3 regions of the Vreelandella sp. V005 genome follow, and region 3 is predicted to be linked to each of the others. Evidence: predicted binding sites of a transcription regulator. Region 3 holds the regulator's gene; each other region holds the start of a gene.

Region 1 (10,262 bases), on a different contig from region 3:
TTGTCTATCTTATAGCTCAGGCATACACAGATTAGCGAGCTGCTGGCAATACAGAAAGTATCCGCGACCAATGGTTCCATGTCTGTAAAGAGAGCTACGTAACAAACAAACCGAGCCCGTTAGTGAAAACCGGGCTCGGTGTTGAGGAGAGCAGCCAACCTGCTCAAGATAAGGATGGACTATTTTTTAAAGCGTTGAGGAGGGTAAGGCTGCCTTCATATCGGCGGGCACTTGAAAATCCGATGCAGCGCCTCGCGCGCCTGCTAACCCTTGGGGAAAGCCGCTTCGATGACTGTAATCAGGGGTAATGCCGCCTTGATAGGCATGCCGTTGGCTCAAGGCCTTGGCGCAGGCGTAATCAATGGCAGTGAGAATACCCACCGCCGTGAGCGCAAGATACACATTCTGTTTCTTGGGGTTATGCGCATCCTTTAGCGCAAAGGAGAGCGCGGCAAGGTCTAACATATCGCCGCCAACGCGACTCCAGATTGCGGGAGTGGGGTTATCCGACAATGCACCGATCCCAGTAATTATTTCTCGCGCCCCGCAAGCGCGCATATTGTTTTCACTGCCCTGCATACCCAGCTTTTGGGTAAGCTTTCCTGGCGCTAACAGCTGATAGAGCCCCATTCCTACGCTTAACCAGCCAAGCCCCCGCGCAAGCTTATCCGCGGCGCTTTGCGAATGAGCCATGTCTGTGTGCTTATGCATCGCTACCTCCATGTCGGTGTCTTCAAGGCTTGAGAATAACCTTGACGCAACCATCCTGTTTATCGCGGAAGGTTTTATACATTTCGGGCCCTTGCTCAAGGCCGACAGAGTGAGTAATAACGAAGGAGGGATCAATCTGGCCTTCATCAATACGCCGCAGCAGATCATCGGTCCAGCGGTTAACGTGGGTCTGACCGGTACGCACCGTCAGCCCTTTGTTCATTAATGCACCAATGGGGAGCTTGTCGACCAACCCTCCATAAACGCCGGGAATCGAGAGGATCCCTGCCGGGCGGCATACGTAGATCATTTCGCGCAATACATGGGCGCGATCCGATTCCATCAACATGGTTTGTTTAACGCGATCGTACATTGAGTCGAGTGAACGGGTGGCGTGTGCTTCCAGGCCCACCGCATCAATACACTTTTCCGGCCCCTTACCATTGGTCAGGTCTTTCAGGCGGCTCAAGACGCTCTCTTTATCGAAATTAATCGTAATGGCACCGCCCGCTTCTGCCATGGCAAGCCGCTCGGGCACATTATCGATAACGACGGCTTGCTTTGCGCCCAGCAACACCGCGCTGCGTACACAAAACTGGCCAACGGGCCCTGCGCCCCAAACCACCACCGTATCGGTAGGCTGAATATCGCACTGTACCGCCGCCTGCCAACCGGTAGGAAAGATGTCACCTAGGAAAAGCACTTGTTCATCTGTCAGCGTGCTGGGCACTTTGATATGCGTGGTGTCGGCAAACGGTACCCGGACATACTCAGCCTGACCGCCTGCATACCCGCCTGTGAGATGAGAATAGCCAAAGAGACCGGCGCCACCATGGCCGAACGCTTTATCGGCCAATGCTTTATTGCGATTAGAGCGCTCACAAACTGAATAATTGCCACGCTGGCACTGTTCGCATTCACCACAAAAAATAGTGAAGGGAACCACGACACGATCACCTACCTTTAAATTCTTTACCTCGCTGCCCACCTCCATCACTTCGCCCATAAACTCATGGCCAAGCACATCGCCTGACTCCATCGCCGGTATGAAGTGATCGTAGAGATGGAGATCGGAGCCGCAGATAGCGCAGCTACTGACATTAACGATGGCGTCGCGGGGGTGTTCGATTTGTGGATCCGGTACCGTGTCGTAACGAACGTCATTCTTACCGTGCCAGCAAAGTGCTTTCATGGCTGCTTCTCCTTAACTTTTTACCCTTGGGTTAGCATCCTGCTATGTATCAACATAGCTCAGTTGCCGGGCAAAAAAGGTTAAAAAAAAGCAAGTTTCCGGGCTGGTTAACGCCTTATGTGCGGGTCATCATCCCTTGCGTTCAATATCCACATCGCTGGCCTGGGTAAAGTCATCCAGGGCCATCATATGGCCGAGTTTGCCCGCTTTGGTGGCAAGGTACTGCTCGTTGTGGGGGTTCAGGCCGGTGGTGATCGGTAAGCGCTCGACTACATTCACTCCATCGCGGGTCAGGGCATCCACTTTGCGTGGATTGTTGGTCATTAACCGTAGAGAGGTGATGCCGAGGTGGTTGAGCATGGGCACGCACAGATCATAGCGGCGCATATCGGCGCCAAAACCAAGCTGCTCGTTGGCTTCGACCGTGTCGGCCCCTTGATCCTGCAGATGATACGCGCGGATTTTGTTTAACAGGCCGATCCCACGGCCCTCTTGGCGCAGATAAAACAGCACGCCGCGCCCCTCTTCTGCAATGCGCTTGAGCGCTTCCTGCAACTGATAGCCACAGTCACAACGCATCGAAAAGAGCGCATCGCCGGTTAAACATTCAGAATGCACTCGCCCCAGTACCGGCACATCACCGGTCACATCACCCAACGTTAAGGCGATATGATCCTTGCCGGTGGCCTCATCTTCGAAGCCATGCATTGTAAAGGTTGCCCAGGGGGTGGGCAGTTGAGAAGCGGCAATGAAGCGAATGGTCACAGGTTACCTCGCTGATTGACCAAACCAGTTAACCACACCAGTGTTGGCAAAGTGGGCAAGCATTCTAACAGGAAGCGGCGCACGCCTCACGATGGCAACGCGGCTAAAACCGGTTAATTAGCAGAGAAAAATTGGCTGGGTGCGACGATTTTTGCCATCGAGTACGCCGCCCTTGCGCCTATCTTCAAGTACAATTGCCCCATACGATCCAAAGTGCCTATACCCAGTACTTGTCTCAAGGACAATGCGGGCAAATTTCTTAAGAGCAAGTATTTATGACCACCACACCGCTGCAAAATGACCGCTTCCTTCGCGCCCTGGCGCGCCAGCCCGTTGACCGTACCCCGGTATGGATGATGCGCCAAGCGGGTCGCTACCTGCCGGAATACCGCGCCAGCCGTGCCGATGCAGGCAGCTTTATGGACCTCTGCCGTAACCATGACCTGGCCTGCGAAGTCACCATGCAGCCTTTAGAGCGCTACCCACTGGACGCGGCCATTCTGTTTTCTGACATTTTGACCATTCCAGATGCGATGGGCCTGGGGCTCTATTTTGAAACCGGCGAAGGCCCCAAGTTTCGCAAAACCGTGCGCACCCAGGAAGAAGTCGCAGCACTGAGCGTGCCCGACGCCGAGCGTGACTTGGATTACGTGATGCGGGCGGTGTCGACCATTCGCCGCGAGTTGAACGGCCGCATGCCGCTGATCGGCTTCTCCGGCAGCCCCTGGACTCTGGCGACCTACATGGTGGAGGGCGGCTCCAGCAAGGATTTCCGCCACCTGAAAACCATGCTTTACGATACGCCGGATACCATGCACCAGTTGCTGGATACGCTGGCGCATGCGGTCACCGACTACCTGAATGCACAGATTCGCGCCGGCGCCCAGGCAGTACAGATTTTTGATACCTGGGGTGGCGCGCTCTCTACACCGGCTTATCTTGAATTTTCGCTGCGCTATATGGAGCAGATCGTTTCCGGACTGATCCGCGAACACGACGGTCGCCGCGTGCCGGTGATTCTGTTCACCAAAAACGGTGGCCAGTGGCTTGAGCATATCGCCTGCGCCGGTGCCGATGCGCTGGGTATCGACTGGTCTACCGAGCTTTCCAACGCGCGCGCGCGGGTGGGCCACAAAGTCGCCCTGCAGGGCAACCTGGATCCTAACGTACTGTTTGCCCGCCCCTCGGCTATCCGCGCTGAAGTGGCGCGCGTGCTGGAAAGCTACGGCCATGGCCCGGGCCATGTGTTTAACCTGGGCCACGGTATCAGCCAGTTTACTAACCCGGATAACGTCACTGCCTTTATGGAGGCGCTGCACGAGTTAAGCCCGCAGTATCACCGTGATATTCCAACGCAACCCAACACAGCGCACTCAGGAGCCAATTGATGAGCGAATTACGCGACGACCAGTGGTTTACCGAAATTTTTGACAGCCACGGCAGCGCTTTCTCACTGAAAATCTCTGAAAAACTGCTGGATGTGCAGAGCCAATACCAACACCTGGAGGTCTACGCTACCGAGACCTACGGCAACCTGATGGTGCTGGATGGCTGTGTAATGCTGACCGATCGCGACAACTTTCTCTATCACGAAATGATTGCGCATCCGGCGCTGTTTACCCATCAAGACCCTAAGCGGGTGGTGATTATCGGTGGCGGCGACTGCGGGACGTTAAAAGAAGTGCTGCGTCACCCCAGCGTGGAAAAAGTCACTCAGATCGATATCGATGAAGAAGTGACGAAAGCGTCTGAACGCTTTTTCCCGACATTGGTTGAATCGAATAACGATCCGCGCGCTGAGCTACTGTTCGCTGATGGCGTTAAATGGGTGGACGATGCACCGGAAGAGAGCATTGATGTCCTCATTATCGACTCCACCGATCCGGTCGGCCCTGCCGAAGGGTTGTTCAAAACCGATTTTCTCAAGCGCTGCCACCGCATTTTAAAAAGCGGTGGTGTGATGGTGCAGCAGAGTGAGTCGCCGCTTTACCACACGGGCTCGATCATTCGTGCGCTACGTCACGATATGCTTGAAGCGGGTTTTGACAGCGTCGCCACACTGCCCTTCCCGCAGCCGGTATACCCTTCAGGCTGGTGGAGCGTGACATTGGCGGGTAAATCCACCGACGTTAATGCCTTCCGAGAGCAGGCAGCGGCCAGCCACGACCTGCCGCTTGAGTATTACAGTGTTGATGCCCACCGCGGTGCACTCGCCCTGCCGCCGTTTATGCGCAAGGCGTTTTCCGCCGAATAAGCGCTCTTCACTGCTGCATTTCTGTCACCGCTCACCGCAGCTTGCTCTAGAAAGGTGCAAAGCGAGGTGGGCGGTAACAATTTTTGCACCTAGACGTTCGTCTCGAATTGGTTGAGTAGCGTTGAAAAGCGCTGAATGTGCGCCTGTACCCTTGTTGGCATCTTCCTTGCTAGGTTTAGTTACATGCTACGGCATGCATGACTATTTCAATGACTGATTTCAATAACCAATTTCAAGAACTTCGAGGGAAACTAAATGTTCAATAAAAAACACCTGGCGCTTCTGGCGTCCGCTGGCTCACTGAGCCTGGCGGGAATGGCGACTGCTCAAGCCGACACGTTGGAAGATACCATTGAGCGTGGCGCCGTTCAGTGTGGTGTGAGCGATGGTTTGCCGGGCTTCTCAGCCCCGGATGACGACGGTAATTGGCAAGGTCTGGATGTTGATGTATGCCGTGCCGTAGCCGCAGCGGTTCTCGGTGATGCAGACGCCGTTAACTATATTTCTCTAAATGCCGTTGAGCGCTTCACTGCCCTGCAGTCTGGTGAAGTTGATGTACTTTCACGTAACACCACCTGGACCACGACGCGCGATACGACGTTGGGCCTGAACTTCACCGGCGTTAACTTCTACGACGGCCAAGGCTTCATGGTTTCTCGCGATCTGGGCATTACCGGCGCCGATGAGCTTAACGGTGCGTCTATCTGTATTCAGTCGGGTACTACCACCGAGCTGAACCTGGCTGACTACTTCCGTGCCAATGACATGGAATTCAACCCGATCGTATTCGATACCTCTGAACAAACCGTGGGTGGCTATCAAGCCGGTCGCTGTGACGTTCTGACCTCTGATACCTCACAGCTCGCAGCGCTGCGTATTCAGCTAGATGATCCGGAAGGCTCGATGATTCTGTCTGACGTCATCTCTAAAGAGCCGCTGGGTCCTGTGGTTCGTCAGGGTGACGACCTTTGGTTCAACATCGTGAAATGGTCGCTGTTCGCGATGATTAACGCCGAAGAGTACGGCGTCACCAGTGAAAACGCTGAAGAGATGCTGAACTCTGAAAATCCTGATGTTGCTCGTCTGCTAGGCCAAGACGGCAACTACGGTGAAGGCATGAACCTTGAGGCTGACTGGGCTTACAACATCATCAGCCAAGTAGGTAACTACGCAGAAAGCTTTGAACGTAACGTGGGTATGGGCTCCCCGCTTGAAATCGAGCGCGGTGTCAACGCCCTGTGGAACGATGGCGGCTTCCAGTACGCTCCCCCGATTCGCTAAGCGTCTCGCTTGACCCCGGCCCGCCGTCCTCTTTACAGGTATCTGTTTAAAGGGCATGGCGGGCCATCTGATTGACCTTCCGTGTAGCGGAGACGCCATCCATGTCTGTAAGACCCAACATTCGCCCCGCCGGCCACAAGCCGCCGTTTTGGCGAGACCGCGCTAAGCGCGCACTTATTTTTCAAATCATTTTGGTCGCCGTTGTAGCGGCTTTCCTGATCTATATTATCGGCAATACCCAAGCCAACCTGAACGCCCGCGGCATTACCACTGGCTTAGGCTTTTTGAACAACACAGCCGGCTTTGGTATTGGTCAAACCTTGATTGAGTACTCTTCTCAAAGCACCTACGGCCGCACCTTCGTCATTGGCTTGCTCAACACGCTGTTGGTGGGAGGGCTGGGGGTTATTGCTGCCTCGATTATCGGTTTTATCGTCGGTATCGCGCGGCTATCGCCCAATTGGCTGATCGCTAAGTTAGCCAATGCCTATATCGAAACTTTCCGTAATATTCCGCTGCTGCTGCAGATTTTCTTCTGGTACTTCGCGGTGCTGCGCACCTTGCCTAGCGCCCGGGAAAGCATGGCGTTTGGCGAAGCCATTTTTCTCAACGTACGCGGACTTTACCTGCCACAACCGCTATTTGAATCTGGGTTTGGGCTTATTCCTATCACGTTTGTGGTGGCGATCATGGCTAGCATTGCATTGATTGTCTGGAATAAACGCCGCCACGAAGCGACCGGTAAACGCTTACCGGTTTTCTGGATGTCGCTAGTGATTATTTTCGGCCTGCCACTGCTAATACTGGTGGCCACCGGCGTTCCGGTGACCTGGGAAATGCCGGTACTGCGTGGCTTTAACTTCGGTGGCGGGATAACCATCATTCCGGAGTTCTTGGCGCTATGGCTGGCGCTTTCCATTTATACCGCGTCGTTTATTGCGGAGATTGTGCGCTCGGGCATTCAAGCGATCCCCCATGGCCAAACCGAAGCGGCCCAAGCACTTAGCTTGCCGCGCAAGCTCGTTCTGCGCCTAGTGGTAATCCCTCAAGCCTTGCGCGTTATCATTCCGCCGCTGACCAGCCAGTATCTCAACCTGATTAAAAACTCCTCCCTGGCCACCGCCATTGGTTATCCCGACTTGGTGTCGGTTTTTGCTGGCACCACGCTCAACCAGACCGGTCAAGCAATCGAAGTCATTGCCATGACCATGGCGGTCTATCTCATCATCAGCTTGCTGGTGTCCATGTTCATGAACTGGTTCAACGCTCGCGTTGCGCTGGTAGAACGCTAGGCCGGAGGCGACCCCATGATTCACAATAAAGAAACCATACCTCAGCGTCCGGCGCCTAAAGGCACGATCGGTCCGATTGCCTGGCTACGTGGCAACCTGTTCAATGGTCCGATCAATAGTGTTTTCACGCTGTTGGGCCTGTACGTGCTTTACCTGCTCGTGGTGCCAACGGTTCAGTGGGCGTTTATCGATGCCAACTGGGTGGGAGACAGCCGCGAAGACTGCACACGGGCGGGCGCCTGCTGGGTGTTCGTCAACGCGCGTTTCTCCCAGTTCATGTACGGCCTCTACCCAAGCGAAGAGTATTGGCGCGCCAACATCGTGTTTGCCATGTTTGCAGGCATTATTGCTTGGATGGTCATCCCCCGCCTGCCCTTTAAGCGCTGGATGGCCCTATTTGCGCTGGTGATCTTTCCGGTCATCGCCTACGTGTTACTCCACGGCGGCTACTTCGACCTACCGCGGGTATCGACCCACCGCTGGGGCGGCTTGATGCTGACCCTGCTATTGGCCAGCGTGGGCATGATTGGCGCATTGCCGATTGGCATCGTGCTCGCCCTTGGGCGACGCTCGAACATGCCCATCGTCAAAACCTTCTGCGTGATTTTCATTGAGTTCTGGCGCGGCGTACCACTGATTACCATTCTGTTTATGGCCTCGGTAATGTTGCCGCTATTCCTACCCTCAGAAATCAGTGTGGATCGCCTAGTGCGTGCCCTGATCGGCCTCACACTGTTCCAAAGCGCCTACATGGCAGAGGTTATTCGCGGTGGTTTGCAGGCGATACCCAAAGGCCAGGATGAGGCCGCCGCAGCATTGGGTATGACGTACTGGAAGCGGATGGGGCTGATCGTGATGCCTCAAGCCCTAAAGATGATGATTCCGGGTATCGTTAATACGTTTATCTCCCTGTTTAAAGATACCACCCTGGTGATGATCATCGGGCTGTTTGACCTGCTGGGCATTGTGCAAGCGGCGCTTTCCGACTCGCGCTGGTTGGGCTTCTCGATAGAGGGGTATGTATTTGCGGCGTTCGTGTTCTGGATTTTCTGTTTCAGCATGTCGCGCTACAGCCAGTACCTGGAACGCAAGCTTAATACCGGCCATAAGCACTGATGCCGCATCTCTTTACGATTTAAGTAGGATTTCAACATGACACAAGCAGCCACCAACACCACTGACGCCAGTACTTCTGACCTGATGGTCGAGATGCGCAACGTCAACAAGTGGTACGGCGATTTTCACGTACTGCGCGATATCTACCTTGAAGTAAAACGCGGCGAACGGATCGTGGTATGTGGCCCTTCGGGGTCGGGTAAATCAACGCTGATTCGCTGCATTAACCACCTTGAAGAGCACCAAAAAGGTGAAATCGTGGTGGGCGGCGTTCCGCTCACCCAAGACGTTAAGCGTATTGAGCAGATTCGTCGAAGCGTAGGTATGGTGTTTCAGCATTTCAACCTGTTTCCTCACTTAACGGTGCTGGAAAACTGCTGTATCGCGCCAATGTGGGTTCAGAAGAAGCCCCGTAAAGAAGCCGAAGCGCTGGCCATGGAGTACTTACAACGGGTACGCATTGCCGAACAGGCCACCAAGTACCCCGGGCAGCTTTCGGGCGGGCAGCAGCAGCGCGTGGCCATTGCACGCTCCCTGTGCATGCACCCTGACGTCATGCTGTTTGACGAGCCTACTTCGGCACTCGACCCCGAGATGATCAAAGAAGTGCTGGACGTCATGATCGAGCTTGCTGAAGAGGGCATGACCATGATCTGCGTGACCCACGAAATGGGCTTCGCCAAGACCGTGGCCGACCGGGTGATCTTTATGGATCAGGGCCAAATCATTGAAGAGAACGCACCCGAGCCTTTCTTCAATAACCCGCAGTCTGAGCGCACCCAGCTGTTCCTGAGCCAGATTCTTGGCCATTAATCCACAGCCCGCAGACAAAGCAGCTGTTGATAAGTACGTCATCATGGGCCTCATTTGAGGCCCATGATGTTTTAAAGTGTTAAAACATATCAAACCACACACCTATCATTGCGACCTACACCCTATGTCATTGCGAGCGAAGCGAAGCAATCTCGGGGTTACACCACTACAAACACGCTTGCTTCGTCGCTCCGCCCCTCGCAATGACGTGATAAAAAAAGAGGTAATCGTATGATTGAAAAGCTGTTTATTGACCGGGCACCACAGCCCATCGCGCCCTTTTCTCACGCCTGCCGCGTAGGCGACTTGGTGTTTATTACGGGACAAATGCCGACGGTACCGGAAACCAACGAAATGCTGCTGGGTACTTTTACCGAGCAGACGCACCGCGTGATGCAGAACTTGGCGATCGTGCTGGAAGAAGTCGGCAGTGCTTTTGAATATGTCGTTCAATCCCGCGTCTTTATTACCAATATGGGCCACTTTGACGAGGTTAATAAGGTCTACGCGAGCTATTTTCCCCAACCATTGCCTACCCGTACCTGCATTGGGGTGACCGGTCTGGCGGGCGGCGCCGATGTGGAAGTCGATATGATTGCCTGGATTCCACCTGCTAGCGACAACACCTAAGCGCCTATTAGGGCTAAGCGTTTATTAGGGTCACGCTAGCGGGAAGCAGTGCTGGCTGTTCACGGTGTTGGGTAAGGGGCTTCTTGGCCAGCACCGTGAGCAGAATTTGCAGCGGGTCCCCGTGACTGACTAGCAGGATGGTCTCACCGTCGTATTGCTGTTCTAACCCTTCCATTACGGCGCTCATTCGCGCCGCTACTGAGCTAAC
Region 2 (10,262 bases), on a different contig from region 3:
AACTGATCATTCAACAATGCCCACCCAGTCAGTTTATCGACCGCATTATGGCGCCCCACATCTTCTCTTAAAGCTAATAGCTGCCCATTGGCATCAAACAGGGCGGCAGCGTGCAGCCCGCCGGTATGCGCAAAAAGCGTTTGCTGCTTATTCAGCTCGCCCGGCAACGACGTTAATAGCTGGCGACTTAACGGGGAGGAAAACACCAATGGCGCCAATCCCTGCATGGCCTCCAGATTGAGCTTCTTCTTACCGCAGACGCCACAGGCGCTGTTGGAAAGAGACGAACGCGCCAGTCGCTCGGCCTTTGTGGCTTTAAAACGCTTGAGCACCACTTGCAGGACATTGGGCTGCCCCACTAGATGATCGATCACTTCAAAGTCATCCTTCGAATGCGCTACGCCTTCACTAAGCATCAGACCAGCCGCCAGCTCACGATCATGACCGGGTGTGCGCATAGTGATGACTGGCTCGCTACCTGCCAAGCGGATTTCTAGTGCTTCTTCGATGGCCAGCGCATCCTCTCTGGCGGTGACCCCTTGAGTATCAAGGGTGAGAATATCGAGATGAACATCACCATATTCATGCGTGCCGTCGGCTACATCCATTATGACCTCCTTGCTAACCGCTCCCTGAGTGCAGCTTTTTCAACCACTGATAAGTCTGCTTAGTGCTGTGCCTAGTGTGAGGCTAGTCCAGCTTTTACCCGCTGCCAATAGCGACGCGCGCCCCCTACCTAAATCCCCCCTATTCCTAACAAATGCTATGAAGGCACACCCGCTAGCGCCCATTACTCGTGTTGTCATCGCTTGTTCATCCGTTTGACTCGGCAGTGTCATTCACGTTGCCCACACTGCAACAAAACGTGATAAAGGGATGGATCTCTTATGCGGCTCTGCATCGTTAGTGAAACATGGTCACCGGATATCAACGGCGTCGCCCATACGCTGAGCCGGATAAGTTATGAACTTGGCCAGCAAGGAGTGCTGGTCGATGTCATTCGCCCCCGCCCGCGACTCGCTGCCCATACGACGGGAGTTAACCGCGAACTGCAGGTACAGCGGCTGGCCTTACCCGGCTACGCCGATGTTCAGGTAGGGCTGGCGACACCGGCCACCCTGCGGCGCTTTTGGCGCCAGCATCGCCCCGATGTGATTTACCTAGCGACGCAAGGCCCGCTCGGCTGGGCGGCACGTCAGGCGGCACGGCGGCTCAATATCCCTCTGGTCGCTGGTTGGCACACGAATTTTGACCACTACTGCGAAGACTATGGCGTTAACTGGCTGGCTTCTACCACTCGGCGCTACCTGCGCTATTTTCATAACGGGTGTGCGTTAACGTTAGTGCCTACCCACCTGCAAGCCAAGTCGCTTCAGCAGCAGGGCATCCGCGATACCCATGTATTGTCACGCGGGCTTGACGGAGAACGCTTCTCGCCAGCCCATCGCGATACACAGTTGCGCCAGCAATGGGGGGTAAACGAGCATCAACCAGTCGCTCTTTATGTTGGCCGGCTCGCGGCTGAAAAAAACCTCACCTTACTGCATGAAAGTTTTCAAGCCATGCGCGAAGTGCGGCCCGATATCGCCCAGGTCATCGTGGGCGATGGCCCTGCGAGGGCGCAGCTAGAGAAAGCGCTACCCGACGCGCATTTTACCGGTTTCGTGGGCCAGGAAGCGCTTGCTCGTCACTATGCAAGCGCTGACCTGTTTATTTTCCCCTCGCTTTCCGAAACCTGGGGGAATGTGGTCGCCGAAGCCATGGCCAGCGGCTTGGCCGTGGTGGCTTATGATCACGCTGCCAGCGCTGAGCTCATTAATAGTGGCTATAACGGCATTACCGTCCCCGCTGGCAATAGCGTCGCCTTCCAGCAGGCGGCAGTGGCGCTGTGCCAACACCCCGCTGACTACGCTCGCTTGGGTCGCGTCGCGCGACTACGTGCACTTGAGCAGAGCTGGAAAGGGATTGCCGAGCAGTTTTTGCGTTATTTACACCAAGCCCTGGAGGCTCACCATGCGCCCGCGTCCGCTTGTCGTATTCGACCGTCTTGATTTAGTAGAGTGGCAGTTATGCCAGCGAGTCTCGAGGCTGTCGCTGTATCGCCCCTGGCGCCTTATCCTGCAAGCGGCCAGCCGCTTGGGTGATTGGCCGGTGTGGATACTGCTGATTCTGGCCCAGCCTTGGCTGCAGCCTAACGGCGCCTGGCGGCTGATGCAGTACAGCGTTATCGCCCTGTTTGCCGTGGCGGTCTATCGGCTGGTGAAGACACGCCTCTGTCGCGAGCGGCCTTTTATTACTTACAGTGAAGGCATCCAATGTTGTGAACCAGCCCGGGACCGTTATAGCTTTCCCAGCGGCCACACCATGCATGCCGTCATGTTTAGCGTGTTAGTAGCTGCCCATACTCCCTGGCTACTACCGGTGGTGTTGCCACTCACGCTGCTAATCGCGATTTCACGCGTGGGTTTAGGGCTCCACTATGTCAGTGATGTACTTGCAGGTGCAGCCCTAGGCTATGCCTTTGCTTTGTTCAGCCTTTACTGGATGGGGTAAATACCTCTGTTTTCGCGAAATTGGTCACTAAGCACTATGGTTAATTCAATCTAATTTTGTTGAACGCTTCCGCTTAAGCGTTATTAGCGGTATGCCAACATCAAGGAGCGATGTGATGACCATGACGGTTGGTGAATTATTTATCGCGCTAGTGACCATTGCGTTAGCTCTTTTAGCCAGCAATGCCCTGCGGCTATGGCTACCCTGGATAAGACGGCTCTTTCTGCCCAGCTCGGTCATTGGCGGGTTACTGCTGTTAGTGATGGGTCCTGATGTGCTGGGCCAAGCCCTTCCCACCTTTTTTGAAGAGAGCCCTGGGCTATTTCCTGCCTATGTACAAGAGAGCTGGGCAGCACTGCCGGGGCTATTGATTAACGTGGTATTCGCCGCACTGTTTATTGGCAAAACAATCCCTGGACTACGCACTATTTGGCTACGCGCCGGGCCCCAGGTCGTGGTCGGCCAAACCATGGCGTGGGGGCAATACGTTGTCGGCTTGAGCCTAGCGCTATTGGTACTGGTGCCGGTGTTTAATATGAACCCTATGGTGGGGGCATTAATCGAAATTGGTTTTGAAGGTGGCCATGGCACCGCAGCCGGCATGGCAGGCACTTTTGAAGAGCTAGGTTTCGAAGAGGGAGCGGATCTTGCCTTGGGCTTGGCAACGGTAGGCATTGTCGCCGGGGTGTTGATAGGTACCATGCTGATCAATATTGCTGCGCGCCGGGGGATCATCGCCCTTAACGATGAGAGCAAAGATGCTGATCACCCCGATGATCTAATGCGCGATGACGAGCGCCCTTCCACTGAAGAGTTCAGCGAGTTCAAAAAAGACTTAGCCCAGGAAGCAGGGACAACGGACCCTCTCAGCTTACATATTGGCTTAGTGGGTATCGCCATTGTGATTGGCTGGCTAATACTTTCGGGCTTACAGTGGATTGAACAAAGTACCTGGGCAAGCGACGGAGGCTTGGAAATTCTTGCCCATGTACCGCTGTTTCCTATTGCCATGATTGGTGGGGTCATCGTTCAATTAGTGGTCATGCGGTTTGGGCTGGAACGTCATGTCTCTAGTCGCACTATGTCCCGCATCGCTGGCACCGCGCTCGACTTTACGATTGTAGCGGCCCTCGCCACCCTCTCGCTCACGACCCTAGGCGAGTATTTTATGCCATTCCTGCTCCTTTCAGTAGCAGGTATTGCTTGGGGCTTGTTTGTGCTGATTGTGATCGCGCCACGCGTCATTCCTGAAAACTGGTTTGAACGAGGGGTAGGTGACTTTGGCCAGTCGATGGGGGTAACGGTTACCGGTCTACTGCTAATGCGTATGGCAGACCCTAAAAATGAATCTGGGGCGTTTGAAAGCTTTGGTTATAAACAGCTGATGTTTGAACCGATTGTTGGCGGTGGCCTTTTTACCGCCGCCGCCCTGCCATTGATAGCCGAATTTGGGGCGCTAGCCGTGCTTATTTTTACCGCCCTATTAACCTTAGGCTGGCTTGCATTCGGGCTATTTTACTTCGGCCGCATGGTGCCAGATCGTGGCAAAGGCCGCTGGAAGAGGGAACGCGATTAAATCGCTTCACCTCACCAAGAACCGAAACGCCCGCTCAAAGCGGGTGCTTCTGTCTTTAACTTAAATTATCATTGAAAAATAGTGACTTAGATATCCGGCGGCATATCATCGCGCTCGTCCAGGCTGGCCATGAATGACGTTTTAAACATCATGTACACACCCACCCCCGAAAACCCTAAGAACAAAATAAACATGCATAACATCAATGCCATCGCCATAATCTTGTCCCTGATAGTGTGCGGTCGTTACGTTGACGTTTTCTAACCGCTGCATTTTTGGTTTCCAAGAAAGGATAGACCAAAACACACTTTTTTTCTGTACAAAGGCTATGCAAAATCAAGAGGGTGACATAAATAACTATTAAAATCAGCTACTTATAAAATTATAAGCACGCAAAAAGACCACCTCATTTTCACAAGATGGTCGTTTTGCACCGATTCCATTCCCTGGTCTGATGAACAGCGCCTCCCTGCGCTGCAACCAGTGAGTGGGCGGATTGTCCTTTAACGTCCTGTTGGTCTCACGGCATCCTGCCTTCCATTTGCCTGTCAACCCACTCACTTAGTTACTCATAACACTTATCAAAAAGGCTTAATCTAAAGCGGATAACTAAATAACTATTTAGTAATTGCAGACATTGCGCCAAGCTGTGCCAAAAATTAATAATAAATATAAAAAACAAACACTTAAAAAATAAAGCACTGCCGATAGGCCAGCCTACATACCCCTACTTTATGTGTAGAACTGGCACATGCGACATAAACAAGCGCTGAATAGCCTATTTATCTGCCTAAAACGTTCTAAAACAATGGCGAAACGCTTCAACAGCGATTATTTTGCTTACGCACCGCAACGCTTTGCTATAAAAAGAGTGAGCGGGCTGATTTATGCAGCCACCCCTCACTCCCCTACTTTCGGAGATCGCTATGAAACGTACTATTGCGCTTTGCATCCTCGTCCTCACCACCCTGCTGGTAGTCAGCGGTTGCAACACCATTCGGGGTGCAGGTGAAGATATTGAACAAGGTGGAGAAGCGATCCAACGTTCAGCGAGCTAAACGTGATGATGACGGTTTATTTGTCCCACGGGCTGGAGAGCGGCCCAGCGGCACTTAAAATGCAGGCATTAAAAGGCGTTGCGGAAAAAATCGATGACTGTGAGCCGGTGGTGATGGACTATCGCGGCATCACCGAGCCCCAGCAACGTCTTCAACACTTGTTAAAGGTGTTAAGCGAGCGCGGTGACGACCCCGCGCACCGTGTGCTGGCAGGTTCTAGCCTGGGTGGGTGGCTAAGCGCTGCCGTTAGCGCCCAACAGCCCGTGTTAGGCTGTTTTTTATTGGCACCAGCGTTGGGCTTAGCTGACTACCCTGAAACGTCACCTACCATTCAGGCGCGCCTCACGCACATCATTCACGGCTGGCGTGATGATGTCGTTGCCCCTGAGCCGGTGATTGAACGTGCCCGTCACCAGCGGCTGTCGCTAAGAATGGTCGATGACGATCACCGCCTACACGCCAGCCTCGATACTATTTTGGTCGATTTTGAGCGTTTTCTTAGACAGTGCAGCGCGCTCTCTCAGGAACAAGCGTAAACATCCATAAAACAAACATTCGACACAGCGCCTCAAAACCTATACAAATGATGTACATCACATTATAGATAACGAGGCTACTGCTAATGTTTGGCATGTTTAAGCGCGACCCAAAAAAGAAACTTCAGCAAGACTACGAACGTAAACTGCAAGCGGCGATGGAAGCGTCTCGTAACGGCGATATGCGTGCCAACGCTACCCTAACCGAAGAGGCTGAAGCGATATTGGCAGAGATCCAGCGTCTCGAGAAGTAGCGTGACGCTCAGCCTAGACCGATGCAGGCTTTTATCTCACCGATGAATCACCTTTACTCGTCGGCCAGCGCTGGCAGCAGTGTTTTCAGTTTGCGTGTCAGCGTGTTACGGCCCCAGCCAAGTAGTTCAGCGGCCTCTCCTTTGCGCCCACCGGTATGCTTTAAGGCGGTTTCAATCAGAATCCTTTCGAAATCGGGCACCGCCTCTTCCAAAAGATGGGTATGGCCTTCGGCCAGGGCATGATCCGCCCAGTCGCGAAACGCCGTTCGCCAGTCCCCCTGGGCACTGCTTTCAGAAGCACTGGGCGAACGCAGTTCCGGGGGAAGGTCCTCCACCAAGATTTCACGTCCGGAGGCCATGACGGTTAGCCAACGGCAGATATTTTCTAACTGCCGCACGTTACCGGGCCACGGCAAGCGCGTGAGATGCGCCTCCGCTTCGCTGGTCAGTACCTTGATATCGGTGGTGAGTTCTTTCGCTGCTTCGGCTAAAAAGTGCCGGGTCAAGCGAGGAATATCTTCACGCCGCTCGGCAAGTTTTGGCAGATGTATACGGATCACGTTTAAACGGTGAAACAAATCCTCACGGAAACGGCCATCATCGACCAGCACCTCTAAATTTTGGTGGGTCGCTGCGATAATACGCACATCAACGCGTACCGGCGTATGGCCACCCACGCGATAAAACTCACCATCCGCCAAAACCCGCAGTAACCGCGTTTGCGTTTCGGCGGGCATATCACCAATTTCATCTAAAAACAGCGTGCCACCGTTGGCTTGTTCGAACCGCCCTTGGCGCTGCTGTGCTGCCCCTGTAAAAGCGCCCTTCTCATGGCCAAACAGCTCCGATTCGATCAAGTCGCGGGGAATCGCCGCCATGTTCAACGCGATAAACGGTTTACCGGCGCGCGGGCTATGCTGATGCAGCGCTTGGGCCACGCGCTCTTTACCGGTGCCCGACTCGCCGTTGATCAAGACCGTGATATGCGAGTGAGAAAGACGCCCAATGGCGCGAAATACCTCCTGCATCGCGGGCGCTTCACCGATGATTTCGGCGTTTAACCCCTCGGGCACGGTCACCGGCCGCTGGCGTTCACGGGCGTGCGCCACCGCACGGCGAACCAGCGCCAAGGCTTCATCAACGTCAAACGGTTTGGGCAGGTATTCGAACGCCCCGCCCTGATAAGAGGCAACGGCGCTGTCCAGGTCGGAGTGCGCGGTCATCACAATCACCGGGAGGTCGGGATGCGCCTCGCGTACGCGTGCCATTAAATCCAGGCCATCGATGCCTGGCATGCGAATATCGGTGACCAGTACGTCAGGGGGGCTTTCGAGTAGACGTGTCAGCGCGACATCGGCACGTTCAATACACTCAACGTCGAGATCGGGTTGCGCCAACGCGCGTTCCAACACCCAACGGATAGCGCGGTCGTCATCGACAATCACCACCCGCGCAACATCGGTACGTGTAGCCTCAGTCATGACGCTTCTCCGGTAAAATTATTACCAATGGAATCAGTAATCGAAATTCGGTGTGTCCGGCTCGTGAGTCGCATTCAATCAATCCTTGATGTTGGTGCAAAATCGACTGGGCGATCGATAGTCCAAGACCGCTGCCTTCCGCGCGCCCCGATACCATGGGGTAGAAAAGTGTTTCCTGCAGTGCATCGGGAATGCCCGGGCCGTTATCGATCACCGCCACTTCACTGACTAACCGGTGGCGTTCGGCGCCAAGGGTAAACTGGCGCCGAGCGCGGGTGCGCAGTATTAAGGTAGGCTCAGGGGTTTGTGCATCGCTCATGGCCTGCACGGCGTTGCGCGCAACGTTGAGTACCGCTTGGATCATTTGCGCTTCATCACCAGAAAGGTCGGGCAAACTAGGATCATAATCACGGCTAATCATAACGCTGGGATGCTCGGCAATTAGCAGTGCGCGTACGCGCTCCAGCACCCGATGAATATTGACCGGCTCATGCTTGAGCATTCGGTTAGGGCCCAGCATGGAGTCGACCAGATCTCGCAGGCGATCCACCTCTTCCACGATGATATGGGTATATTCACGCAGCGACGGATCGTCTAAATCGCGCTCCAGCAACTGCGCCGCCCCACGAATCCCCCCGAGCGGGTTTTTAACCTCGTGAGCGAGGCCGCGGGCCAAAATTTTGATGGTTTCCTGGCGTGTGGTCAGCGCTTCTTCCCGGGAGATTTGCATTAACCGATCCCGCGGCTCGACCTCTAACAGCAGTTCGTCGTCAGATAAGGGCGTTACCGTATAGTCGACGGTGAGTGGGTCACTATTGAGGGGCGTGATACGCGCCTCGCGCTGGGTATAGGGATGAAAGGCGTCACGCGCTTTGGCCAAGACATCATCGATGCTGACATCACCCCCCAGCAGCGTATCCAGACTGATCCCTTGAACACGGCTTAGGCTGACCGCCAATAAGGCTTCAGCGGCAGGATTCATCCAGCGCACACGCAGCTCGCCGTCTAGCAGCAGCACCGCCGTGGTGAGATGTTCAAGCAAACGCTGATGCATGGTGGTGTCCTGAGAAATTACGTCTTCCATCGCCGTTACCGATCTACAGGTGGATGTTCATTGAGAGAACTGCAAAAAGCGCGCCAATTACGTCTTTATGCCTAGTTGCACGGCTTGCGGGCATAGCAGCCACCGGAGGTGAATCGTTTTAGCGCACTCACGGCGCTAAATGCGCCCACTCATGCACTATTTTAGTGCAGACGATTTTTTTACTAGCCCTTTTAAGGAACTGTAATCGTTACCGCGGGCGTGCGGTGCTGTAAACGCTGGCTGCTATCGAGTAACTCTGCTTGAAGTTCGTGCTGCCCTGCAGGTAGCCCCGTTAACCAGAAAACATCGCTGTGTAGCGCGGTTTGGCTAATTTCACCATTCACTAACAGCCGCACTTGGTGGTCTTCACGCAGGGGGGGCGCAATGGCCACTTCCACCGCGGTGCTTCGCTCTGTCAATCGTGCGCCTTGCTGGGGCACAGCAATCGAAAAGTGGTCATAAGGCATGAAGGGCTGCCCAGGCTTTCCGCGCGGGCGCACCGCCGCGGGCGTGGTTTCTCGGACAGTGGAGATCGCTGTCCTTAAAGCGGGCGGCAGACTAGGCAGTGGCGTCAGTTCTAATGCCTCGCCACCGCGGTCCGGATCATCGGTAAACGTAACGTTGCCGTGCTCATCGGTGACCCGGTAAACCGTTTGCCCGAACGCCGCGCCACCCACCACCCCCACACCTAAAAAAGTGATCAGCACGCTGCTTACCACGACTGCAGTGACCTTGCTCATAGCCTCCCCTTAAAACGTTTCTTAGCTCCCAGTAACAAAAAAACCCCGCCGTAGCGGGGTTCTATTAGCCATCATTGTGACCACCCCTGGCTGATGGTAACAGCCAAGGGCGAGTAACGCTGATTAGCAGCTGTACTTAACAGCTGTAATACATATCAAACTCGATGGGGTGCGTGGTCATACGAATACGCTCCACTTCTTCCATCTTGAGCTCGATGTAGGCATCGATCATTTCGTCGGTGAACACGCCACCTTCGGTCAAGAACGCACGGTCAGCATCGAGTGCTTCCAAGGCTTGATCCAGGCTGTGCGCCACGGTCGGCACGGACTTGCCTTCTTCTGGCGGCAGGTCGTACAGGTTTTTGTCCATGGCATCGCCAGGATGGATCTTGTTCTTAATACCGTCGATACCGGCCATCAACATGGCAGAAAACGCCAGGTAAGGGTTAGCCGTCGGGTCAGGGAAGCGCGTTTCAACACGCTTGCCTTTCGGGCTAGCGGTATAAGGAATACGGATAGAAGCAGAACGGTTGCGGGCGCTGTAGGCCAGCATAACCGGCGCTTCAAAACCTGGCACTAGACGCTTGTACGAGTTGGTAGAGGCGTTAGTAAAAGCGTTTAGGGCACGAGCGTGCTTGATGATACCGCCGATGTAGAAAAGCGCCATTTCAGACAGGCCCGCATACTCGTCACCCGCGAACTGGTTTTGGCCATCTTTCCAGAACGACTGGTGCACGTGCATACCAGAACCGTTGTCGCCGACCAGCGGCTTCGGCATGAAGGTCGCTGTTTTGCCGTACGCGTGTGCCACGTTGTGGATCACGTACTTCATTTCCTGAACTTCGTCAGCTTTCTTCACCAGCGTGTTGAATTTAACGCCGATTTCGTTCTGACCCGCGTTGGCAACTTCGTGGTGGTGAACTTCCACAGTCTGGCCAATCGCTTCTAGCGTGTTACACATAGCGCCACGAATATCGTGG
Region 3 (10,262 bases):
ACGCTTATAACCAAACGACTCCAGTGTCAGTGTGAGCTTATCGCGCCGTTGATGTGCCACTTGGTCGGTAATCCGGCGGCGTAAATCGTGAACCGATAGCCGTGAAGTATCGATCAATAAATCAGCCAGATCACGAATATCGTGTAGCGTCTCTTCTTCTTTATTGATGGCTTCTTCAAGTGTCATTTCGCTGTCGCGCGTTAGCGGGTGGCGACGACGAGTGGCGGAGTAACGCTCAAGTAATATGCGCGCATCCGTGGTCAAATAGATCACTTGAAAATTAATCTTACGTTGCCGCAGCTCCTCTAACATAGAGGGCAGTCGTTCCAAGGCGCCAGGCAAGTTGCGCGCGTCAATGCTGACCGCTAAATGGGCACGGTCGCCTTGGTCGCGTAGTTGGTCCACCAACGAGCCCAGCAGCATGGCAGGGAGGTTATCAATCGCATAATAGCCAAGGTCCTCAAGCGCTTGTAAGGCGATAGATTTACCTGAACCAGAGCGGCCGCTAATGATCACAAGTTGCATAGAGTCTCTCTTTGCTTTGATCAGCAAGCTGCGTTGAGGGTGGTGAAGTTAAACTTCCCCGCCATAAGGTACTGCAGGCCTCAGGCTATTACGGGGAGGTTTGATCACGAATTTTGGCGGTAAGTAACTCAAGTAATTCGCGCTGGCTGCCTGCTTTACGTAGCTGCTGACGGGTACCTGAATCGTTCATAATGGTGGCGACTTGCCCAAGCAGTGAGAGATGCGTGTCATCCGCTTCCTCTGGCACCAATAATACGAATACCAAGTCAACGGGGTCGCCGTCGATGGCGTCAAAATCAATGGCTTCTGTGAGCTTTAAAAACCCCGCAATGGGAGTAGTGCAGTGTGGGCTACGCGCATGAGGGATAGCCACGCCATTACCAATGCCGGTGCTGCCCAAGCGCTCGCGGCCGATTAAGCGGCTGAACACTTCTTGGCTGTCCAGGCTGGGAGTATTTTGGGCAATAAAGGTGCTGAAAAACTCCAGCACCCTTTTTTTGCTGCCCCCGGGGACGTCAAAAAGAACCCGTTCCGGGGGGAGTATGGTTTCCAACGTCATTGAATTAACGCACGCCAGCGCCTTGGGCGCGAGCTTGTGCTTTTTCCTTATGTTTAACAAGTTGACGGTCAATTTTGTCCGCTAACGCGTCAATGGCGGCGTACATATCACTGTCTAGGGCTTCGGCATGTAAATCAGCCCCTGCTGCATGCAGTGTACAGGCGGCTTGCTGGCGCTCTTTCTCCACCGATAGGGTGACTTGCACCGTGGTTATATTGTCGTAATGGCGCTCTACACGTTCAAGCTTTTCGTTGACATAGTCACGCAAGGCGTCAGTCAGTTCTACGTGATGACCAGTGATATTAACTTGCATTGACGTACTCCTTATCCATCGGACTGTACTTCGATTGTAACCCTTTTTGCCGTATTGCAAAGCCCTTGTCGAGAGTTTCCCCTTAAACGTTGACCAGCGCTAGCGTAAGCGACGGCGTTCACTGGAAGAGGGAATGCCCATCGCTTCGCGATATTTTGCCACCGTACGGCGGGCTACCTGAATTCCCCCCTCGCCTAATAGTGTTACTAAACGACTATCAGAAAGTGGTTTGCCGGGCGGTTCCTCTTGAATTAGCTTCTTAAGGCGGGCGCGGATCGCGGTGCTTGAGTGGCTGTCACCGTCCTGGCCGCTGACTTGGCTTGAAAAAAAGTATTTGAGCTCAAAAACGCCCCGAGGCGTATGAATAAATTTCTGAGTGGTTACTCGGGAGATTGTCGACTCGTGCATTTCGACGGCTTCGGCGATATCGGCCAGAATAAGCGGTTTCATGGCTTCTTCGCCATGTTCTAAAAAGCCAATTTGTCGTGTGACAATTTCGCGGCCAACCCGCAGCAAGGTATCGTTGCGACTAGAGAGGCTTTTGATCAGCCAGCGTGCTTCTTGCAGGTGCTCTTTCAAAAACTGGTTGTCTTGGCTTTTGTCAGCACGTTTGATCAGGCTGGCGTAATCGGGCTGAATGCGCAGTCTTGGCAGGGCCTCTGGGTTGAGTTCTAAGTGCCAGCCTTCATGGTCATGGCGTACGACGAGATCCGGCGTTACGTAGCTGTCGTCGGTATCGCCATAGGCGCTGCCTGGGCGGGGATCAAGACTGCGTATTAGCAGAATGACATCCGCCAATTGGGCGTCATCGAGCCCCAGGCGGCGCTTGAGCAAACGTATGTCGTCTTTACCCAATGCTTCAAGAAATTGACGCACTAAGCGACGAGCGGGCACCAGTAGTGGTGTGTTATCGGGCAGGGCAGCCAACTGCAGCATTAAGCACTCCCGCAAGTCGCGGGCAAATATCCCCGTGGGCTCGAACTGCTGGAGTTTAAGTAGAATGGTTTCTACTTCGCGCTGGCTGAGCCCTTCGATTCCCTGGTCGCGAAGCCCTTCACGGATGTCATTAAGCGGCTGGGTTAAGTAGCCATTCGCGTCAAGCGCATCGATTAGGCTTTCTGCGACTAGCTGCTCCCTGGCACCAAAATCGGTCATCGCAAGTTGCCACAGCAAGTGCCCATGAAGACTCTGGCCAGCCGCCTGACGCTCGAAGTCAGGGCCTTCGCTGCTGCCGCTGTGAGTGCCAACGTCTTGATAGGTGTCAGACCAGTCGCTGTCGACGGATAATTCGGTAGGAATACTCTCTGACCACTCTTCCTCTTTAGTCTCGCTGACGGCCTGCTCGCTAAATTCATCTTCCTGTTCCAGCAGGGGATTGGCATCCAAGGCCTGCTGAATTTCTTGACGGAGGTCCAGCGTTGACAGCTGTAGCAGGGCAATCGCCTGCTGCAGCTGAGGCGTCATGGTTAGCTGTGTGCCGATACGCAGTTGGAGAGAAGCTTTCATGACCATCTGAGAACCACTCGTTAATCAGAATGCTCCACCCTAGTGTGAGTAGCTCCTGGGCGCAAGTGCAATAAGCATGCCATTGGTAGTAAAGTTGTTGTGGAACACGATTTAGAGGCAAAAAGTTTAGATGCAAAAATCAACTCAGAGGCGAAAATCAGCGCCTAAATAAACGTCTCTCACTTTTTGGTTAGTCAGAATCGATTCGGTTGAGCCGCTGGCGATGATCTGCCCATCGCCCACGATGTAGGCGATATCGCAGATGTCGAGCGTTTCGCGCACGTTGTGGTCAGTGATGAGTACGCCAATATGACGCTGCTTAAGAGCCCGGATGATGGTTTTAATCTCGCCGACCGAAATGGGGTCAACGCCAGCAAACGGCTCATCCAATAATATAAAGGCGGGTTCCGTGGCTAGTGAGCGAGCTATTTCTACTCGCCTGCGTTCGCCGCCTGAAAGGCTCATGCCCAGGTTGTCGCGAATATGCGTGATATGGAAGTCTTCTAGCAGTGCCTCCAGGCGCTGCTCGCGATCGCTGCGGTTAAGCTCTTTGCGCGTTTCAAGTATCGCCATAATATTATCGGCGACCGATAATTTACGGAAAATCGACGCCTCTTGTGGCAGGTAGCCAATCCCCGCCGCTGCACGCTCATGCATGGGAGCGCGGGTGAGGTCTACCTCGTCGATGCCCACTTTGCCTGCATCGGATTTTACCAGCCCCACGATCATATAAAACGAGGTGGTTTTGCCCGCGCCGTTGGGGCCGAGCAAGCCAACCACGCTGCCTTGGGAAATCTCTAAATTAATGTCTTTGACCACCCGGCGACGTTTGTAGCTTTTGGCCAAGTGGTGGGCATACAAGGTTTTGATGGGCGCAGTGTCTGTAGTTGCCAAAGCGTGGCTCCCTATTGTTCGGGCTGAAGCGTCATGCGGATACGCTGGGGTTCGCTGCCGTCTACGTCAGAGCGCGCTTGGATCACTTCACGGTCAATGAAATATTCAAGACGACCGCCGGTAAAGGTATCTGCTTGTTGGATCAATTCGGCTTGGTCTATCAGCTCGACCCGACGCTCGGCGACATGATAAATAATGCGCCTTGCCCAGCCTTCCGTAGGACCTTCTTGCCCTTCGACCTGATGGCGCAAGTAGGCGCGTTCACCGGTCGAGGTGGCGCGGGAGAGCTCACCTGCCTCATTGCGTTCGATCTCTACACGATCGCCTCGTAACTGCATTTCACCTTGACGGATGTTGACATCGCCGCTGTAGACAGCGGTACCCGCGCGCTGATCAAGATCTAAACGATCGGCTTCGACTTCCACCGGGGCCTGACTGTTTTGGGCCAGGGCCGAGAGCGGCAGCGCTAAGGCAAATAGGGCAGTAGATAGCAGTGTTTTCATGGCGAATCCTGTTAGCGTTGCGTGGCCGGAGGGTGCGAGCCACGTACATTATCCGTTAGGCGAACTTGGCTTTCGTTAAGCCAAGCATCCATCCGTGACGCGCTCATTTGCTGGGGCGGCTGTTGCAGCAGCACCGGTGTTTCGCTCCACGCATGTTGGTTTAGTCCGTCATAGTGCAATAATTCAGTATCTAACTGCCAACCCTCATCCGGTGCGATCAGGCGGGCTGATCCTGACAACAGCAAGGCCTGGGTGGCCGTGTTAAGGGTGCCAATATCGGCGCTGGCCAGCCATTGACGGTTTTCGCTGTCGTATAAAATGGCTTCGGGTTCTTCCGTCCAAGTTTCGCTTTGTTGCGGCGTATGGATCAGGCGCGGTGTTTTAAGCGCCTGTAATATTTTGCCATTATCGCCGAACAGGGTTATCTCAGCGTTTTCCAACACGTGGCCTGGTTCTTGGGCCTGCGCTTCGGGATCGATAGTCGTGTCTTGGGGCCCACGCGGGTCGAGCCAAACCAGCAAGGCGCCCAACGCCATTACCAGCCCGGCTAGCCAGGCGCGTGTTTTAAACCGTTTAGTCATTACGTGCGACCGTGCAGGTAAGTATCCAGCACTGCGCCCCAGTGCCCTTGCGACTCTAGCAGCGTGTCACAAATTTCACGCACTGCGCCGTGCCCGCCTAGGCGGTCGGTGATCCAGTCGGCGTGGGTGTGCATGTAATCTGGCGCATTGGGAACGGTGATGCCGATGCCGCAACGCTTGATGGCTGCCAAGTCCGGTAGATCGTCACCGCAGTAGGCAACTTGCTCCAACTCAATATCGAGACGCTGGCAAAGCCCGCGCAACGTAGCGAGCTTGTCTTCGCAACCTTGATGCACCAGATCAATGCCAAGCGAAGCCGCACGCTGGCTAACCATGGGGGAGTCACGGCCGGTCACCAGCGCAACATGGATACCCACGCGCTTGAGTAGTTTCAGGCCATGACCATCTTGCGTATGGAAGGCTTTGATTTCGATGCCGTCGGCCTGGAAATAGAGGCGACCATCGGTGAGGACGCCGTCAACGTCCAGCGCCAATAGGCGAACACGGCGGAGTCGATCAAGTAGCGCGACAGGTAGGGTCATAGAGCCTCCGTTATATTAATGGGTCAAATTGATGATAAACGCCGCTGGTTTAAATGACGCCGCTGGCGAGCAAGTCATGCATATGGAGCGCCCCAATAGGGCGCTGTTGCTCATCGACTACCGCCAGCGCCGTAATGCGGCTCTCCTCCATAATGCGTACCGCCTCCGCTGCCAGCACATCGGGGCCGATGCGCTTGCCAGGGCGCGTCATGACATCGTCAACGCAAATTTCGCGTAGATTATCGAACTGATCCAGCGTGCGCCGCAGGTCGCCGTCGGTGTAGACCCCGGCGAGGCGGCCATCACTGTCTACCACACACGTAAAGCCTAGACCTTGCCGGGTAATTTCCAATAGCGCATCGCGCAGCGGGCTGCCCAGTGGCACTTGTGGCAGGCGCGCGCCGTCATGCATCAGGTCTCTTACGCGTAGCAGCAAGCGTTTGCCCAGGCTGCCGCCAGGATGAGAAAGCGCGAAATCTTCAGCGGTAAAGCCGCGCGCTTCCAGCAATGCGACGGCCAGGGCATCGCCAAGCGCCAGGGCGGCCGTGGTAGAGCTGGTCGGGGCCAGGTCGAGCGGGCATGCTTCACGCTCAACACCGCTGTTCAAGTGCGCATCGGCATGGGTGGCAAGCGTGGAAGTGGGGCGCCCTGTCATGCTGACAAGCGGTGTGCCCAGGCGTTTAAGCAGTGGTAAAAGCGCGGTGACCTCGGCGGTTTCACCTGAGTTTGACAGCGCCAACACCACATCGGCGCGCGTAATCATGCCCAGATCACCATGGCTAGCTTCGCCGGGGTGAACAAAAAAAGCCGGGGTGCCGGTGCTGGCAAGGGTGGCCGCTAGCTTGCCAGCGATATGTCCTGATTTGCCCATGCCGGTGACGACCACTCGGCCTTGGCAAGCCAGGATGAGCTCGCAGGCGCGGTCGAAGCTTTCATCTAACTTGGCTTGCAGGCCGCCAATCGCTGCCTGCTCAATTTGCAGCGTACGCAGCGCGCTTTCGCGTAGTAGGCTGGGTGAGGCAAGTGGCTGGCGCATAGCGTTTTCTCTTAATCAATGAACAAATAAAAAGTGATAACCGCCAAGAATAACATTTTGCTACCGCTAATAGGCAGTAATTGGGCCTTAGGCAGTGTTGCTTATCTGCCTCTGCCAACGACTGGCTATTTATTCGCTTTCGCCTGCTGACCCGTTGCGATGCTTTAGCGTTCCATAATGCTTTGTAGCGTTATAGTACAATGTTTGATAATGTTTTAGAAACACTGTTTTATAACCGCGGTAGCAGCAAGATAGGGTATGATGGTTAGCCCAAGCTGCACCCCGTTAAGAGTCAATTGATCCATGACCGATGCGCCTTTTATTGAAATTGAAGACCTCTATTTTTCGCGGGGTGAGCACGAGATTTTCCGCGGCGTTAATATGACGATTCCACGCGGCAAGGTAACCGCCATCATGGGGCCGAGCGGTACCGGTAAAACCACCTTGCTTAAGCTCATTGGGGGGCAGTTGACTCCCGAGCGTGGGCGAATAGTCATCGATGGGCAGGATGTTCATCAGCTCTCCCGAAAGGCGTTGTTTGCCCTGCGCAAGCGGATGGGAATGCTGTTCCAGAGCGGGGCGCTGTTTTCTGATTTAAATGTATTTGAAAACGTGGCTTTTCCGTTGCGCGTACATACCGATTTGCCCAATGCAATGGTGCGCGACCTGGTGCTGTTGAAGCTGCAGGCGGTTGGGCTGCGTGGGGCGCGCCATTTGACGCCTGCGGAACTTTCGGGGGGCATGGCACGTCGGGTCGCGTTGGCCCGTGCGGTGGCGCTAGACCCCGAATTGATCCTGTACGACGAACCTTTCGTAGGCCAGGATCCGATTTCAATGGGCGTGTTGGTGCAACTTATCAAGCGCCTCAATCAAGCGTTGCAGTTGACGTCCGTGGTGGTCTCTCATGACATCAAGGAGACCCTAAGTATTGCCGACTACCTCTATTTGATCGCTGATGGTCAGGTGGTTGCCCATGGTACGCCGCAAACGCTAGATACCAACCAGGACCCACGGGTCAGCCAGTTTATCCATGGTGAGCCCGATGGCCCGGTGCCCTTTCACTATCCCGCCGAGGCGTTTTATCGCGATATTTTGGGCAAGCCACCGATGACAAAGACAGGCTAATTGCTTCAATGCAGGGTAAATACAGGGCAGGGACAAATGCAGTCAAAATTTTCTAACGGCACCGCGCGCATTACCCGACTGGGGCGTCGTGGGTGCGATTTACTGGAAGCATTAGGCCGAGCAGGCATATTTCTTTTTCAATCTGCCATTGGTGTGCCTTCCCGGGAAGGTTGGCGATTGTGGCTGCATCAGATGCACTTTGTGGGTGTGCTTTCCCTCGCCATCGTGCTGGTGTCTGGGCTGTTTATCGGTATGGTGCTGGCACTTCAGGGTTATACCATACTGGTCGATTTCGGGGCTGAGCAGGCGCTTGGACAGATGGTGGCGCTGTCGCTGTTGCGCGAACTGGCACCGGTCGTGGCCGCGCTGCTGTTTGCGGGTCGTGCGGGCTCGGCATTAACCGCTGAAATTGGCCTGATGAAAGCCACTGAGCAGCTGACTAGCATGGAAATGATCGGTGTTGATCCGTTGCGCCGAGTGGTGGCTCCTAGGCTATGGGCAGGTTTCGTGTCCCTTCCCTTGCTAACGGTGGGGTTCAGCGTGGTGGGTATCTGGGGTGGCTATTTGGTGGGCGTCGAGTGGCTGGGTGTGTTTGAGGGCTCCTACTGGAGCAACATGCAGGCCAACGTGGCGTTTATCAACGATGTGGGTAACGGCATGATCAAAAGCGCTGTGTTTGCGCTAGTGGTTACCTGGATTGCCGTTTTTCAAGGCTATGACTTGGTGCCAACGTCGGAAGGAATATCGCGTGCCACGACGCGGACGGTGGTGTATTCGTCGCTTGCAGTTTTGGGGCTTGATTTTATGTTGACTGCCGTCATGTTTGGCGGTCTTTAATGGGTGGAGCAGTTTCATGAAACGCAGTAAAACCATGGAGTTCGGTGTTGGTCTGTTTATGATCGCTGGCATCTTGGGGCTAGTATTCCTCGGCTTGCGTGTTAGCGGACTCACGCTCTCTGCGCCCGCACAGTCGTTTCAGCTGGAGGCCAATTTTGCCAATATCGGTGGTTTAAAGCCCCGCGCTCGAGTCACCATGGCTGGCGTGACGGTGGGGCGGGTGGAAACGATTGAATTAGACACTGAATGGTACGATGCGCGAGTGGTGTTGAGTCTCGATAGTGAACTTGAAGGTCAGCTTTCAAGAGACTCAATTGCCTCTATTCTCACGGCGGGACTGTTAGGCGAGCAGTACATCGGTTTAAGTGTGGGCGGGGACCCGGATATGCTGGAGGATGGCGATACGATTCGCGATACTCAGTCGGCCTTGGTGTTGGAAGAACTTATTCAGCAATTTGTGTCCAATATGGCAAGCAACTAACGCTGCAAACGAAGTGTTCACCCTGTAAAAATAATGGGTAGGGAGATAAAGATTATGAAGGGAGTAAACCTGATGCTAGGTCGTTGGCTAGGTATGGTAATCGTGGCGCTGTTAATGCCGCTGCATGCCATGGCGCAATCGCAGTCACCTGAAGAGATGGTTCGAGAAAATGTTGAATCGCTCATGGCAGATCTTGAGGGGCGCAAAGATTATTACGCCAACAACCTAGGTGAGCTTGAGGCGTTAGTAGATAGCAATCTCGACCAAGTCGCAGATTTTCGTTATATCGGCGCCAGCGTGATGGGTAACTATTTCCGCAACGCGACACCAGAACAGCGCAGCCGTTTTGCCGATGTGTTTCGCCAAACCCTGATTGATACTTATACCCGCGGTTTGGTGACGTTTGATTATGCTGAGCTGCGCGTACTTGATGCCCAGCAGGCACAGCGCTATGAAGATCAAGCCAGCGTTGCCATGGAAGTGGTGGCGAGCAACGGGCAAGTCTACCCGGTTAGCTATAGTCTGCGGTTATCAGACGGTGAGTGGCGCGTGGTCAATGTGATTGTCAACGGTATCAATCTGGGCCTGACGTTCCGTAACCAATTCGACCAGGCCATGCGCGATAACAACCGCGATTATGATGCGGTTATTGATGGCTGGTCCCCTGAGGTGGGCGTTGAAGAACTCGAACAAGGGGGCGATGCGTGACGGTGCTGTTTTCGCGCCCCGGTGTCACCGTTGAGGCTGAAAGCACTAAGTTACAAATAGTGGGTGATGTGGATATCACCCTGGCGGCCGATTTAGCTGCCAGCGGTGTTGCGTGGCTAAAGCACGCCGAGCTAACCCTGCTGACCTTGGATTTTAGCCAGGTTGAAAAAGCCAGTAGCGCTGCGATTAGCGTACTCTTTGAGTGGCTCCGCACATGTAGGCAATGCGGAATCCAAGTTCAGGCTATTCATTTTTCAGCCCCTTTACGTCGACTCGCCTCATTAGCCGAGCTTGATGCACTGATCGACCAGCCGTCAGCGACGTTGGCTGATTAAAGCGGCGCCATCGCCAAGCGCGCTGCTTTTCTTTATTATGTCGACCCTATTACGCTTATTCGTCACGACGACCCCAAAGGAGTTTTTTACGCCATGCAACCCAACGAGGTAAAAGCACTGCTTGAATCCCGTATTAATGGATGCCAGTTCCATATCCAGGGTGAAGGCTGTAATTTTCAGGTAATTGCGGTTGGTGATGCCTTTGAAGGTCTCTCTCCGGTCAAGCGTCAACAGCTTGTTTACGCTGCTCTTAGCGATGAGATCGCCTCTGGCGCGCTGCACGCCATTAGTATCAAAACGTTTACTCCGGCGCAGTG

What was found. The regulator sigma-54, encoded in region 3, starts transcription at its own class of promoters, with help from an activator protein. The targets are predictions, from matches to a motif close to TGGCACNNNNNTTGCTNT.
Region 1: the regulator sigma-54 is predicted to act here: its motif matches at 5,078-5,095, upstream of ACUN8H_RS10425 (amino acid ABC transporter substrate-binding protein).
Region 2: the regulator sigma-54 is predicted to act here: its motif matches at 8,581-8,598, upstream of glnL (nitrogen regulation protein NR(II)).

What each region holds. Positions count from the first base shown of each region.
Region 1 covers NZ_JBQXYA010000003.1:390,083-400,344, forward strand. The annotation lists gene ACUN8H_RS10400 (hypothetical protein) at 187-711, opposite strand; gene ACUN8H_RS10405 (zinc-dependent alcohol dehydrogenase) at 734-1,903, opposite strand; gene ribA (GTP cyclohydrolase II) at 2,033-2,668, opposite strand; gene hemE (uroporphyrinogen decarboxylase) at 2,944-4,056, shown strand; gene speE (polyamine aminopropyltransferase) at 4,056-4,922, shown strand; gene ACUN8H_RS10425 (amino acid ABC transporter substrate-binding protein) at 5,178-6,203, shown strand; gene ACUN8H_RS10430 (amino acid ABC transporter permease) at 6,305-7,495, shown strand; gene ACUN8H_RS10435 (amino acid ABC transporter permease) at 7,511-8,611, shown strand; gene ACUN8H_RS10440 (amino acid ABC transporter ATP-binding protein) at 8,696-9,424, shown strand; gene ACUN8H_RS10445 (RidA family protein) at 9,656-10,054, shown strand; gene ACUN8H_RS10450 (histidine phosphatase family protein) at 10,068-10,262, opposite strand, start outside.
Region 2 covers NZ_JBQXYA010000004.1:158,850-169,111, reverse strand. The annotation lists gene fdhD (formate dehydrogenase accessory sulfurtransferase FdhD) at 1-608, opposite strand, end outside; gene ACUN8H_RS11930 (glycosyltransferase family 4 protein) at 888-2,051, shown strand; gene ACUN8H_RS11925 (phosphatase PAP2 family protein) at 2,014-2,553, shown strand; gene ACUN8H_RS11920 (sodium/glutamate symporter) at 2,669-4,129, shown strand; gene ACUN8H_RS11915 (hypothetical protein) at 4,216-4,347, opposite strand; gene ACUN8H_RS11910 (entericidin A/B family lipoprotein) at 5,056-5,187, shown strand; gene ACUN8H_RS11905 (YqiA/YcfP family alpha/beta fold hydrolase) at 5,193-5,723, shown strand; gene ACUN8H_RS11900 (DUF6435 family protein) at 5,810-5,977, shown strand; gene ntrC (nitrogen regulation protein NR(I)) at 6,031-7,458, opposite strand; gene glnL (nitrogen regulation protein NR(II)) at 7,451-8,512, opposite strand; gene ACUN8H_RS11885 (DUF4124 domain-containing protein) at 8,734-9,282, opposite strand; gene glnA (glutamate--ammonia ligase) at 9,419-10,262, opposite strand, start outside.
Region 3 covers NZ_JBQXYA010000001.1:82,344-92,605, reverse strand. The annotation lists gene rapZ (RNase adapter RapZ) at 1-525, opposite strand, end outside; gene ACUN8H_RS00455 (PTS sugar transporter subunit IIA) at 614-1,084, opposite strand; gene hpf (ribosome hibernation-promoting factor, HPF/YfiA family) at 1,089-1,397, opposite strand; gene ACUN8H_RS00445 (RNA polymerase factor sigma-54) at 1,497-2,909, opposite strand; gene lptB (LPS export ABC transporter ATP-binding protein) at 3,048-3,797, opposite strand; gene lptA (lipopolysaccharide transport periplasmic protein LptA) at 3,809-4,300, opposite strand; gene lptC (LPS export ABC transporter periplasmic protein LptC) at 4,312-4,881, opposite strand; gene ACUN8H_RS00425 (KdsC family phosphatase) at 4,881-5,423, opposite strand; gene ACUN8H_RS00420 (KpsF/GutQ family sugar-phosphate isomerase) at 5,473-6,459, opposite strand; gene ACUN8H_RS00415 (ABC transporter ATP-binding protein) at 6,763-7,584, shown strand; gene mlaE (lipid asymmetry maintenance ABC transporter permease subunit MlaE) at 7,621-8,421, shown strand; gene mlaD (outer membrane lipid asymmetry maintenance protein MlaD) at 8,438-8,902, shown strand; gene ACUN8H_RS00400 (MlaC/ttg2D family ABC transporter substrate-binding protein) at 8,975-9,610, shown strand; gene ACUN8H_RS00395 (STAS domain-containing protein) at 9,607-9,945, shown strand; gene ACUN8H_RS00390 (BolA family protein) at 10,039-10,262, shown strand, end outside.